4 regions of the Sphingobacterium sp. UBA1498 genome follow, and region 1 is predicted to be linked to each of the others. Evidence: riboswitches for the same ligand, from Rfam matches in the RefSeq annotation. Region 1 holds a riboswitch; each other region holds the start of a gene.
The links. Region 1 has a riboswitch for S-adenosylmethionine ahead of B3139_RS00595 (O-acetylhomoserine aminocarboxypropyltransferase/cysteine synthase family protein). Riboswitches for the same ligand answer to the same signal wherever they lie in the genome.

Region 1 (3,505 bases):
TTATTCAGGGAAGAAAAAATCATAAGCCAACGCTGGCACAAAAGCAACTATTGGCTTAGTCAGGTCTATGGATTAATTGATTTACACGAATTAATTATTGCATTGGATCATGACTATGATGCCATTCGAAAAAATTTGCTGGATACCGGTAGCCTTCCCATAATTCGTCGTAGCATAACATTACTGGCCTTGGAAATCGATAGTTTTTCGCAGCCTAATAAAAGGTTTCGCTATGCAGAGCAGCGCTACGATAACCACAGTAAAATCAATGCGCTGTTGTTGGATCTAAAGGAGATTCAAGAACAACAGACTGCCCCAGCAGATGGTATTCTCGCTTCCATCATCCGTAATATTGAAGCTATTATTGAAGTTCTCAAACGGATTCAAGTTGCTTTTTATCAAAATCAAGAAATCAAAAACAAAATTGACACCAATGAGTATCAGCAATTTATCAATCGTCCTTTGCGTAATTTAAGTGATATCAAGAGCAGACTCAATCTCCATAATCCAATTTTCCGTTTTGCACTCCGGATGGCCGTTCTCTTCGGAACAGGCGCATTGATCGGCATTTCTTTCTTGGATTTTAAATATACTTATTGGATCTTACTCACTATTGCCATCGTTGCGAGACCTGCATTTTCAATGACCAAAACACGCAATATAGAACGCATACTAGGTACACTTTCGGGAATTGCCGTCGGAATACTCTGTTTGGTCTCCATTGACTTTCTGCCCGTTCTTCTTCAAATTGCCGCTATTGGATTATTTGGATTCTTCCTATTCAACCGATCAAATTATATGGTCAGTGTGATCTTTATTACGCTAGGCATAGTCATCGCATTAAACTTATTTGAAGGAAATATTAATATCATTTTAGGCAGTAGAATAATTTTTACTTTAGTTGGTGCGCTGCTGGCAATAGCGGGCTATTTTTTGATACCCGTACGCCAAAGCACGAGCATGGTCCACTTGGCAAAAGAGGTCGCATTATATAACCACCATTATTTTCAAATTATCAACAAACGCCTATCTGATGATCTGCAAAGTTCGTTCGACATTCGACTGGCTCGGAAAAAAGCACAGACTGCCATGGCTCTCTTTTCCGATGCGATCAATCAAATGAAGAAGGAACCTGAACACAAGTGGGTAGACTGGTCCCATATCCATCATTTTCAAGCACTCTCCTATCGCATCAATTCGCATTTGGTTGGTCTCTCCATATCGTTAGGTAGAAAAGCGAATCACGACATACAACAGGGTATCCACTGCAGAATTGATGCTTTAAAACCCCTTTTAACCGACTTAGATCAGCTGGCAGAAAATATCAACTTAAGAAAACCATAAAGGCAAGCTATGTATTTATGTATCAATATTGAATAACAAATATGCGATTACAGCTCCCGAAGTAACGCTCTTTTAAGTAAAAAAAACGTATTTCTTTTGCTTTAATAAAAAAGAAGTTTATATTTGTGTCGTCTTCGAAAGAAGATTTCTAATCAACACCTTCCTTAATCAGTAGGTCTTGATTTATAAAGAAGTGGCGAGAGACTGGCTCAATGACCCACTGGCAACCTTCAATTTGCTTGAAAAGGTGCCAATTCCTGTCCAAAATAATATCGTTTTGGAGCATATAAATGATATAAGACAATGCTTATTAAATTACTGAAATCCATTAAAAATTCAGGTTCAATACAACTGAACCTTGCGAACAGCAAAAGTGTACTACATCGTAAAAAAGTATCGATGCGAATGCGTATGCATACACACTTCCCTGCTTGTTAAAAATCATTTCCTTTTTCTTGGATAACGATTTGACAGACCTTCCAAGTAGGTGTGTATGCTTCTCTTTTACCTTTACAAATTCTTTTTTGAAACCTTAAAATCTGATCTATTATGTCTTCTAACAAAAATTTGAAATTCGAAACACTACAGGTTCATGCTGGCCAAGTCGCTGATCCTACCACAGGATCCAGAGCAGTTCCTATATATCAAACAACATCTTTTGTCTTTGAAAATGCAGAACATGGGGCCAATCTATTCGCATTAAAACAGTTTGGAAACATTTATACCCGGATCATGAATCCAACTACGGATGTATTTGAACAACGGATTGCAGCTTTAGAAGGTGGTGTTTCCGCAGTCGCAGTTGCATCTGGTCAGGCAGCGCAGTTTATTGCATTAAATAATATTCTTGAAAGCGGTGACAATTTCGTTGCAGGGTCCAACTTATATGGAGGTACATTCAATCAATTCAAAGTTGCATTTAAACGGCTAGGTATTGAAGCTCGTTTTGCCACCGATGCTGAAGCTGATAAAATAGAAGCGCTCATTGACGATAAAACTAAGGCAATCTATGTCGAGACAATAGGGAACCCAAGCTTCAATATTCCTGATTTTGAAAAAATTGCCGCTGTAGCCAAAAAATACGATTTGCCATTAATTGTTGACAACACATTTGGAGCTGGGGGTTATTTATTTAAACCTTTAGAGTATGGCGCAAATGTGGTCGTTGAATCGGCAACGAAATGGATTGGTGGGCATGGAACAAGCATTGGCGGCGTCATCGTTGATGGAGGTAACTATAACTGGGGAAATGGGAAGTACCCACAATTTTCTGAACCATCTGAGGGCTATCACGGATTGGTCTTTTCAGATATTTTTGGTGAAAATGGCCCATTTGGCAATATACAATTTGCAATTCGCGCGCGTGTAGAGGGATTGAGAGATTTTGGACCAGCACTCTCTCCTTTCAATTCATTCTTGTTGTTACAAGGCCTTGAAACATTGTCTTTACGTGTACAACGGCATGTCGACAACACGTTGGAAATCGCTAGATGGCTTGAGGCCCACCCTCAGGTAGAAAAGGTAAATTATCCAGGATTAAAAAGCTCTCCAAGTTTCGCTAATGCGCAAAAATATCTTAAAAATGGGTACGGCGCAGTGCTTTCTTTCCAGCTAAAGGGCGATGCAGCACAGAAAGCCAATGACTTTATCGACAGTTTAGAATTAATCAGTCATTTAGCTAATGTAGGCGATACTAAATCGCTGATTATTCATCCAGCCGCAACGACCCACCAACAATTGAGTGACGAAGATCAAGCGCATGCGGGTGTGTTCAAAGGACTATTGCGCCTGTCAGTGGGAATAGAACATATTGATGACATCAAAGCAGATTTACAGCAAGCTTTTGATAAAATCAACTAATTAGACTTTAGTCGGCTATAAAATTTAAATGTAAAATGAGTAAGCATATTTATCTGCACCCGAAGCCTTTTGTATTTGAAAATGGACGAGAGCTTACTGATTTACAAATCAGTTATGAGACGTTTGGCAAACTTAATCCAGATCGCAGCAATGTGATCTGGGTATGTCATGCCCTAACGGCCAATGCGAACGTCTTGGATTGGTGGCCGGGCCTTTTTGGAACCGATGACTTATTTGACCCGAGCGACTATTATATCATCTGCGCCAACGTCATTGGGTCGGCCTATAGCAGTAGCAACCC
Region 2 (3,505 bases), on a different contig from region 1:
TCCACAACAATTTGTTGCTACCGTAGATATGGATGGCAAGGAGCTGATGTTCCCACTTTCGGACGATTTGATCTTAGGTATTGATGGCGAAGAGGAGATTATTGAAGTTGAATTGCCAGAAGGCTTAGTGGATCTGTATAAAGAATAAGTATATCCTTAGGCTTATATAAATGAATAGCCTTTCATAGACTATCGCAGTAATTTATTATATTGGCATATATTATTTTGCCATAATTATTAATTGATTTTGAAATCGTTATTACTCCTGCTATTCCTATTTTCACTGTCTTCTTGTGCTTTCTTTGGAAAGAAAAAGGAGTTTCCTGAAGGTAATTATCAGATGATATTGGGCTATTCGAATGAGCAATATCATAAACTTAAGAGAGAATCTCCCCAGAATGTGGAGGCAAATACCTATGGGAATGATCCTACTTTATATCGGTCCTTTCTCTCACTCCATAATAAAGACCGCTTTGTCTTGGCGCTAGACGATATATTACTCTTCGGAAAGTATAGATTCAATGGTGACAGATTAGAGTTGACCGACGAGAAAAAAGGTAGCATCGCATTGGATATTGTTAAGGTAAAAAAAGATTTTATTCAGCTAAGAGGTGATTTTTCACAGTTTAACTCAGCGCGTGTACCTACTACCGAAAGACTTTATCTTAACTTTGCCTTAGATAAAACCCCTATACGCGAGACGCCAAGCAAATTTGACAGTCAAGTGAATTTGTGGCGGAATGCTCCCGTAAGAGCAGAAAGTGAAAAGGAGGTCAAGGCGAGGGCATTGAATTTTGTTGATTATTCCATCGCTTACTTTCAACATATATCAAGTTCTGGTACGCATCACGATTATCGAATGGATGGTGTTGAATCGCCAATTATTTATGCTGAGAACGGTATTGTGCTCAAGGCGTGGACAGATGTGCCGGAATCTTGGAAAGAGTTGTTTTACAATGAACAAGATGCATTGATCGCCTATCGCTATTTATTTGATGGCTTTAAATATGGATCGAAAGAGGAATACCACGTAACAGGACTTTTATTAATAACATTTTATCTCAAAAATCTACGGAATTCCCTGGCAGCGCATCTTTAGCCAATGATTCTCGATCCTTACTTTCGCCTGTTTTTTTTAACATTTTTTGGTGGTGCATACATTTCTTTTGTTGCGTGTAAGCAGAGCCCAAAGGTCTTATTGCCCTATTTGCGGTGCCATTTTAGTCTTTTCGAAAAAATATTTTTGTCTTTTGATTTTTTAAAACGATATTAGCAACGCTTATAGAGAAAGGCCGAGGGAATAGACCCGTTGAAGCCTTAGCAACCTGTATTGTTCAAGGTGCTAAATTCTACCCTACTCCATGTGGGAAAGATAAGTTACATGAAGATAAACGATTCCTCGACGTGTGCGTTTCGATATAAGCCAACCAAACTAAAAAACAGTTTTTTAATGAAGATTATCGATCATATCCAGAATGCCAAAGGAAAAACATTGTTTTCTTTTGAGCTATTGCCACCGGCGAAAGGGCAGGGCATCCAAAGTATTTTTAAAACCATGGATGAACTGATGGAGTTTAAACCTCCTTTTATCGACGTAACTTACCACCGGGAAGATTATATCTATAAAGAGCATGCAAGTGGATTACTGGAACGCGTTTCCTATCGCAAACGTCCTGGGACAGTGGCGATATGTGCAGCAATCATGAATAAATATAAAGTTGATGCAGTGCCCCATTTGATATGTGGTGGTTTTACTAAGGAGGAAACCGAAAATGCACTGATCGATTTGAACTTCCTGGGTATAGATAATGTCTTAGTATTGCGCGGAGATGCACGTAAGGGCGATGCTGATTTTATTCCAACGGATGGTGGACATGCTTTTGCAACAGACCTATTGGAACAGGTTGCTGATATGAATAAAGGAAAGTATCTGCATGAGGATATTGTCACATCGGAAAAGACTGATTTTTGCATCGGTGTAGCAGGTTACCCCGAAAAACACTTTGAATCGCCAAATTTTAATACTGACTTTAAATATCTGAAACAAAAAGTCGATATGGGGGCGGAATTTATTGTAACTCAAATGTTCTTTAATGTCGAAAAATATAAGGAATTTGTTACTAAATGTAGAGATAATGGAATACATGTGCCTATTATTCCAGGATTAAAGCCACTGACAACTAAAAAGCAGCTCGTGACCTTACCACGAATATTTCATCTCGATATTCCAGAAGAACTGAGCGATGCTGTTTCGGAATGTAAAACGAATGCCGACGTCAGACAAGTCGGAGAAGAGTGGTTGGTACAACAATGTCAGGAGCTGATCAAGTTTGGCGCTCCGGTTTTACATTTCTATACGATGAGTAATCCGGGTCCAACAAAGAAAATTGTAGAAAAACTAGCCTAACTCATAAAAATACCCGCGAAAGGGAGCTGATAAGCTCCCTTTTTCATTGTTAATATATCCATAATTGACCTTATAGCCAAGTCGTCGTGTTGGCAACGGAGTCATTTGCGTTCGTGCAAGTGTCAGTGTGTTTATTGTCAGGTACTTGTGTTAAATAGTGTTAATTAACATACTGGAATCAGGATAACTTTTTAACTTAAAGTCCTAAAAAGGATTTTAATAGAAGACCAATTGTCCTTATGACGTACAACAGAATAAATTCTCTACTGGGTTTTGCTTGCGGACTCATTGCCACATGTGTATACATTGCTACCGTGGAAAAGACGGTAAGCTGGTGGGATTGTGGTGAATTCATTGCCTGTGCTTACAAGCTGGAAGTAGCACACCAACCTGGGGCACCATTGTTTCTTCTGATTCAGAATGTATTTTCAAACTTGGCTTTGGGTAATGCAGGTAAAATCGCCTATTGGATGAATATCGGATCGGCAATTTGCAGCGGGCTTACGGTTACATTTTTATTTTGGACGATAACAGCAATTGCCAAGAAGATACTCTGCGAAGACAAATACGCACCTTTATCCAACTGCTTGCAGATCTTCGGCGCAGGAATTGTTGGTGCAATGGCATTTAGTTTCAGCGATTCATTTTGGTATTCGGCCGTAGAATCCGAAGTTTATGCGATGTCGTCCTTGTGTACAGCAGTTGTGTTTTGGGGGATATTAAAATGGGAAGCTCGTGCTGATGAAGAAGGTAGTGATCGTTGGCTGGTATTTATCGGTTTTGTTATGGGGCTTTCTATTGGAGTCCATTTATTGAATCTTTTGGCTATCCCAGCGATAGCGATGGTGGTCTATTTCAGAAAAGCAACTCAGGTGAGTGCGAAAGGTACCTTAAAAGCGTTTGTAGTAGGAGTACTGATCCTTGGAGCCGTTTTGTGGGGCATTATTCAATGGTTGGTTGGCCTGGCTGCTAAAGTTGACCTTGTATTTGTAAACTCACTTGGAATGGGATTTGGTTCCGGAATTTTCTTCTCGTGCTCATTGCTGGTAGGATTGATAGTTTGCGGTTTGTATTATTCGTATACAAAGCGCAAATACA
Region 3 (3,505 bases), on a different contig from region 1:
TACCTCCAAGAGAGAATGCAAAACTTACAAAAACGATCGCTGATTTAGAAAAAAGACTGGATGTGCTTAATAAAAAGAACTCTTGGTCGGGGTTTAACGTTTATGATTCTGTTGCCATGTTGGGGGGTAAAAAGGCTGACTATATTGAAGATGTCGCTATTGGAATGGAATTAGCTAAACGCCCATTGAAAGATCGACTGAATATTATCATCGTTCAAGAGCTTATCAAAGAGGAATTGGCTCAACGCGACATTAAAGCGCCATTTAATATCGAAATATGGAGCACAAACAATATTTTACTCAATAATATCCTTGACGAAGCGGCTTTAAAAAATCCTTCAAATACAACCCGGTACTCCACTGCTCTCTTTAAAGGCGACATTGGTGCTGCACCGGGAAAATTAACGATTTATTTCCCAAACAAAAAGGCGATCATCGCAGATAATATGGGTTATCTACTTTTGCCTATGCTTGCGCTACTTTTTTTATTGGTGGGGTGTTTTGCATACACGCTGATTATCATCTTTAGACAAAAGAAAGTTTCGGAGATGAAAACCGATTTTATCAATAATATGACACATGAGTTTAAGACGCCAGTTGCGACTATCATGATTGCTAGTGAATCGCTTAAGGACCCCGATATCAATGCCGATCATAAACGCGTTCAAAAATTAGCCAATATCATCTACGACGAGAACGTTAGGTTAGGAAATCACATTGAACGTGTACTTGATTTAGCCCGATTAGAAAAAGAAACCTTAAAACTAGATCAGGTAGATGTTCATATTAACGATCTTGTTTCTGCTGTTACGGACAGTATGCAACTGAGAATGCAAAATATTGGCGGAAAATTCAGTATTGATCTGGCAGCCACGAAAGATGTCGTCGTTGGCGACGAACTGCATTTCTCAAACGTATTTTATAACCTATTGGATAATGCAATTAAATACAATAAAGGTGATCTACATGTGAGTATACAATCAAAAAACGTCGGTGATAGTATTGTGGTCACTATAGCTGACAACGGTATCGGTATGAGCCGAGATCACCTGCAAAAGATTTTTGACCAATTTTACCGGATACCGACAGGCAATGTCCACAATGTAAAAGGATTTGGTCTTGGTCTAAGTTATGTACAAGATATTCTGAGGAGACTGAACGGAAAAATTACGGTTAAAAGCGAAAAAGATAAGGGCACGACCTTTGAAGTAATTTTGCCTACAAAAAAATAAAAGGTTCCTTTTTTGTATATTTCCTCTGTAAAAGAATTTCAAAGGTAGAGGAAGCTGATTTATCAGCATCAAGGGAATTCGTTAAAATTAAAGTATTCATTATGCAAAAGATATTATTAGCAGAAGACGATCCTAATTTGGGGGATCTTTTAAAAGACTATCTCGAATTAAAGGGAAAATTTGACGTCACACTATGTACAGATGGTGATGAAGCAATATCCCAGTTCAAGAAAAATAACTATGACCTCTGCATCTTCGATGTCATGATGCCTAAGAAAGACGGCTTCTCTGTTGGACGTGAAATCAGAAAAACAAACAATACTGTTCCAATAATCTTTGCCACAGCGAAAGGTATGATGGAAGATAAAACTGAAGCTTTTGAACTTGGAGGGGATGATTATATCACTAAGCCGTTTCGGGTTGAGGAATTGTTACTTCGCATCAATGCCCTGCTAAAACGCAGTGTTCGGGATAAAGAAGAAGAGGTAGTTGCAGACAAATTTGAAATTGGCGATTATTTCTTTGATTACACAAGTCAGCAGATTTCCTATAAAGGGCAGATGCAGAAACTATCGACTAAAGAAGCTGAACTTTTACGCCTGCTCTGCCTAAAGAAAAATGATGTATTGACAAGAGAGGAGGCTTTATTAAAAATATGGCATGATGACAACTATTTTACTGGTAGAAGTATGGATGTCTTTCTCAGTAAACTTCGAAAATACCTGAAAGAGGATAGTAAAGTTGAGATTGTAAATGTGCATGGAAAAGGTTACAAACTTTTGGTAAGCTAAAAACAGTGGGAATGAGTCATACGATCATTCCCATTTTTTTGTCTGTAATGCATTGAATTATGAAATAAAGGAATGATTCGATGAAAAGAAGAGAAAAAAAGAATTTCATTCTTAGTAGAATATAAAAAATAGGTGCACTTTCATAAAAAATTTGCATTTTTAAAATAATTGCGCTACCTTAGCATCGCTTATAGAGAAAGGCAGAGGGAATAGACCCGATGAAGCCTTAGCAACCTGTCCCTTGACAAGGTGCTAAATTCTACCCATTAGTATATGGGAATGATAAGCCGAAGTCACCAAATTCTAGTGTGTCCTTCTCTCTCTAGCAAGAAATATAGTTGAAAAAAAATATTAAAAACATTCATTATGTTATTGACTAACAATTTAGGTTACCCTCGTGTGGGCGCGTTCCGCGAATTGAAAAAAGCCAATGAGGCCTATTGGGCTAAAAAATCTTCTGTTGAGGAATTATTGGACACCGCAAAAAAAATACGTGAAGGCAATTGGAAAACACAAAAAGATGCTGGAATAGATTTAATCCCTTCCAATGATTTCTCTTTTTACGATCAAGTATTGGATTTAACCCTTACGGTTGGTGCAATTCCTGCCCGTTACCATTCCTTATTGAATAAAGTAGACAACAACTACAGCTTAGACTTATATTTTGCAATGGCCCGCGGTTTCCAACAAGAAGGAATTGACGTAACTGCAATGGAAATGACCAAGTGGTTGGACACAAACTACCACTACATGGTACCAGAATTCACAAAAGATCAAGAATTCAAATTGACTTCTGAAAAATTCTTAAATGAATACAACGAGGCAAAATCATTGGGCATTGATACTAAACCAGTTTTACTTGGTCCGATCACTTACCTATTGATCGGTAAAGAAAAAGAAGCTGGCTTCGACAGGATCGATTTATTGGATAAACTTGTCCCTGTATATGAGCAAATATTGTCTAAACTAGCTGAAGCTGGTGCGCAATATGTTCAGATTGACGAACCGTTCTTAGCATTGGATTTAGATGCTAAAGTAAAAGCGCTATATCAGCCTACTTTTGAAAAATTAGCTGCTGCAGCAAAAAACATCAAATTAATCGCTACCACTTATTTCGAAGCGTTAAAAGATAACGAAGATATCGCGGTTAATTTGCCTATTCATGCTTTACATTTGGATCTTGTCCGTGGTGAAAACCAACTGGATACCGTTTTAGCTAAAGTTCCCGCTTCATTGACATTATCTTTAGGTATTGTTGAAGGCCGTAACATCTGGAAAAACGATTACGAAAAGTCATTGGTTAAAATCAAGCAAGCAGTTGATGCATTAGGAAAAGACCGCGTTTGGGTGGCTCCTTCTTCATCTTTACTGCATGTTCCTTTTGACCTAGATAATGAGCATAATGAACAATCATTACCTGCTGAAGTAAAAAATTGGTTAGCCTTTGCCAAACAAAAATTAGCTGAAGTGAAAGACTTAGCT
Region 4 (3,505 bases), on a different contig from region 1:
ACCTGTTAAGATCACAAACTTCAGAAAAACCATTTTTCCAAGTCGACCCGAAAAATTAGTCCCATAAAAAAAGCTGCCCTTGTCGGACAGCTTCGTTCTCAAAGATCTGCTTAACGTATTATCCATATAAGGAATCTTCAATTGCATTCCACAGTTGAATTCTTTTTTGCAGCGCAACTTTACTAATCTCCTTCATTTCCGTCCATTTAACCTCATCGTCCTTCGCAAGATCTGTTATCATCTGCATCGCCAATGGACCGTGTTCGTCGCCATCTAAATCAATATGGCGTTGAAAATAATAAATAAAACTGTCTAAATTGGCTGTAGGGAAATTCGCTTTAATTTCTTCCAAAATAGACGTAAACATTCCGGGGATGAGGTCTTCACGTCCAAAGGTAAATGCCGCCGCAATTTTATGCACTTCACCCTCAGCTATTACTTCGAATGTAAAATTCAGAAAATCTTTGATTCGCTTGTCCAATGTTGTCAATGCTATAGCATCGAATATATTATCCGATTTTTTGGCATTGGCAATAAATTTATTGATCAAATGGAGGTCGGCTCCCATAGCAGACATTGCGTCGAGATACATCTCAAAATGGCTTAATCGACGTCCATCGATATATTCATCCGACTCCTCTGCCAATACAATTTCATTAATCAAATAGCGCGTTGAAGGATGTTCACTGGCGAACCATGGAAGTGTGGTACAGGTTAATTTGATCTGTAAAGCTTTTAATAAAGACATAAAATCCCATACAGCATACACATGCCCTTCGGTAAAAGAACGTAAATTTTTGATCGTCTTTATTTTACGGTATAAAGGGTGTTGCAATAATACTTCGCGTTCGGTAGCAATGTATTCGTTAATTTCCGCAATTCTATTCATGCCGCAAAAGTATTGTGTTCTCTCTGCTTTTTAAAGTATTTTCGATGAGATTACAGTAACATGATAAATTTCCCAATCAGCTAACCGCTTTATACCCAAATTAAAGTCAAAGCGACCAGCTTGTTTTGCTGCTGTTTTCGGTTATCAGCGTTTAATAGCAGTAAAGACAAAAAAAATTTTATTATAAAAAAATAATCTACTATATTTGTAGAGTATTCAGAATTGCATGATGCAATACCAACCGAGTGAAGGCACCGCGGTGGTAAATTAATACGGGTTTCGACCAAAATAAACGTTATACAACGGTTATTTTCCCAAAGTAATCTGGATACAGTTTATGGTTTAATCCTTTAAATTTTTAAATTGTATGGCTACAACAACAAATCTTTACCAACACTTACTGGAAAAATTCAGTTATTATTCAACAGATGAACTGATCCAGCTCAACAACGACACCATTTTAGGACAAGGCTGGGGATCATCGAAAGCTACCTTCAGAACAGCTTTGATCAGTACATTCTCCAAAAGGGGGCTTGATCTTTCTAATATTATTTCCAAGGAAGACGGCTTTACGTCGGTGAAGCAGGTGCCTGTCCGTCTGGAACAAAATGTTTTGATTCCTTTACAGTAAAGCCCTATAAACGCAAAAAGAGTAGGCCTAGCCTACTCTTTTGTCAATGAGTGGTGATATCTTAATGTATGATTGAGCGAATGGGCTGTTTGTCGAGCGTCGTCTTTGTAGGACGAAAGATCGTCGCAATTTTGAATTTCTGCCACATCCACTTTCTTTCTTACTTTGCTGATGACCTGATTTAATTCCGATTTCCAGTTACCCGGATCGCCAAAATCGTCCATCCAATTTTTGTTGATAAACTTTTTGTAGTTCAAAAGCAAAATATACAATTCCTCACCACTACCGGCGCGATTGATTGACGTGCGCCAGTTCTCTAATTTTTCTTTAAAACTCATAACCAGCAATATATAAAAAAAATACGACTTGACCAAATATTCCCGATTTTTACCTTGCGTATTGACAAAGATCTGACAGTACAATCGCTTTTGCGTCGGAGTCGACAATTTCATAAAAACTGTTATCTTTATCACCGCAGCCTGAGCGCTTAAACGGTTGGAATTTAGTTGAAGACATAAGCATGCGAAATAATGACCTTCTATTTTCAATCGCATCAGTTCCAAGAAATAAATAATTAATTGATGACTAAACTTTATTGTGATTATTGGGTCTCATTAACAAGAGTAACATATGATCATTTGCTTTCAAATTTAGCCTTATGCCCCATATGATGTTGAAATTTACGTTTAAAACCATCCTAGTCCTTTTCTTATTAGATACAGCCACACCTGCGATGTGCGCTACAGTAGCGTTTGCTAATCCTGCTCCTTTTTTCTTTCAGGATCATCTGGGTGATGGTTACAGCAAAATCGGATCACGTATTTACTATCGTGGTAAAGAAATTGTCAATGCCAATGCCGGTTCTTTTCAGTTTTTAGGTGATGGTTATGCAAAAGACACCTGGAAAGTCTATTTTCGGGGGGCAGCTGTAGCCGATGCGAGTCCTTCTACTTTTCAGTCACTGGGTGACGGTTACGCTAGTGATGCCTGGAAGGTCTATTTTTATGGCAGATCCTTATCGAATGTGACAGCGTCTTCCTTCAAGACGCTGGGAAATGGTTACAGCAAAGACGCATGGAAAGTCTACTATTTGGGCAAAGAAATTGCAGGAGCCAACTCCTCCAGCTTTGAAAACCTCGGTCGGGGTTATGCAAAAGATAATTGGTCAAGCTATTATCGGGGCGAAAAGAACGAGAGATTTGCTGGTCCTACCACACAGCCTCTTGGCGGTCAATATTCCAAGGACAATTGGTCTGTTTTCTATAAAAATCAGAAAGTGGAAGGGGCTTCTGCTTCAACGTTTGAATACCTTGATGATGGCTATGCCAAAGACGCCTGGAATCTTTTTTACCGTGGAATTAAAGTCGAGGGCGGCAGCCCCAACTCGTTCAAATCAATCGGAAATGGCTATGCCGTAGACCCCTGGGCAGTCTATTATCAGGGAATAAAAGTTAACGGCGCTTCGGCATCCACCTTTAAAGCACTTGGGGGAGGGTATGCAAAAGACTCCTGGACGGTTTTCTATCGCGGCCAGGAGTTGAAGGGGGCGAGTGCTTCCACCTTTGAATATTTGGATAACGGCTATGCCGGGGATGCATGGAGCAAGTTTTATAGAGGGAAAAAATTGGATTGATCTACTCGATAATAATGTTGATCCCGACCATTTTAGCTTTGTATTTAATTTTTTCAATAAGACCGTAGTAGCCCCAGTTGCGCAACAGAAATTTATCGCCTTTGGCAATTTCCTCCTTATTGGATTGGTTGACCAACAAGAGGGTACCTGCCTGTGCTTTCACACAAAGTTCAATTAACCGGCGGCTATAGAGATGGAGCTTGGTGTCTACATAATTTTTCTCCTTTTCGTTGAAGTGCTCCAAGCTTTTCATTTTCCGCTTACGACCACGCCCACCTTTATCAAATGCGGCAGCTTTTTGCAAGCGATGCCGTGCTGCTTGGATGGCCATACGTCGGTAAGTAAACTCTTC

Region 2: linked by a shared signal. The riboswitch ahead of metF (methylenetetrahydrofolate reductase [NAD(P)H]) and the one ahead of B3139_RS00595 (O-acetylhomoserine aminocarboxypropyltransferase/cysteine synthase family protein) in region 1 are both predicted to bind S-adenosylmethionine.
Region 3: linked by a shared signal. The riboswitch ahead of metE (5-methyltetrahydropteroyltriglutamate--homocysteine S-methyltransferase) and the one ahead of B3139_RS00595 (O-acetylhomoserine aminocarboxypropyltransferase/cysteine synthase family protein) in region 1 are both predicted to bind S-adenosylmethionine.
Region 4: linked by a shared signal. The riboswitch ahead of B3139_RS16440 (5-oxoprolinase) and the one ahead of B3139_RS00595 (O-acetylhomoserine aminocarboxypropyltransferase/cysteine synthase family protein) in region 1 are both predicted to bind S-adenosylmethionine.

Annotation. Positions count from the first base shown of each region.
Region 1 covers NZ_DCRG01000001.1:145,397-148,901, forward strand. The annotation lists gene B3139_RS00590 (FUSC family protein) at 1-1,344, shown strand, start outside; SAM riboswitch class I at 1,525-1,637, shown strand; gene B3139_RS00595 (O-acetylhomoserine aminocarboxypropyltransferase/cysteine synthase family protein) at 1,894-3,204, shown strand; gene B3139_RS00600 (homoserine O-acetyltransferase family protein) at 3,240-3,505, shown strand, end outside.
Region 2 covers NZ_DCRG01000023.1:177,675-181,179, reverse strand. The annotation lists gene rimM (ribosome maturation factor RimM) at 1-148, shown strand, start outside; gene B3139_RS13965 (hypothetical protein) at 248-1,099, shown strand; SAM riboswitch class I at 1,277-1,379, shown strand; gene metF (methylenetetrahydrofolate reductase [NAD(P)H]) at 1,451-2,407, shown strand; gene B3139_RS13955 (DUF2723 domain-containing protein) at 2,647-3,505, shown strand, end outside.
Region 3 covers NZ_DCRG01000014.1:7,797-11,301, forward strand. The annotation lists gene B3139_RS08880 (sensor histidine kinase) at 1-1,232, shown strand, start outside; gene B3139_RS08885 (response regulator transcription factor) at 1,334-2,023, shown strand; SAM riboswitch class I at 2,209-2,312, shown strand; gene metE (5-methyltetrahydropteroyltriglutamate--homocysteine S-methyltransferase) at 2,390-3,505, shown strand, end outside.
Region 4 covers NZ_DCRG01000028.1:23,130-26,634, reverse strand. The annotation lists gene B3139_RS16445 (DUF3050 domain-containing protein) at 119-889, opposite strand; SAM-I-IV-variant riboswitch at 1,097-1,190, shown strand; gene B3139_RS16440 (5-oxoprolinase) at 1,257-1,520, shown strand; gene B3139_RS16435 (hypothetical protein) at 1,553-1,972, opposite strand; gene B3139_RS16430 (DKNYY domain-containing protein) at 2,188-3,153, shown strand; gene B3139_RS16425 (hypothetical protein) at 3,155-3,505, opposite strand, start outside.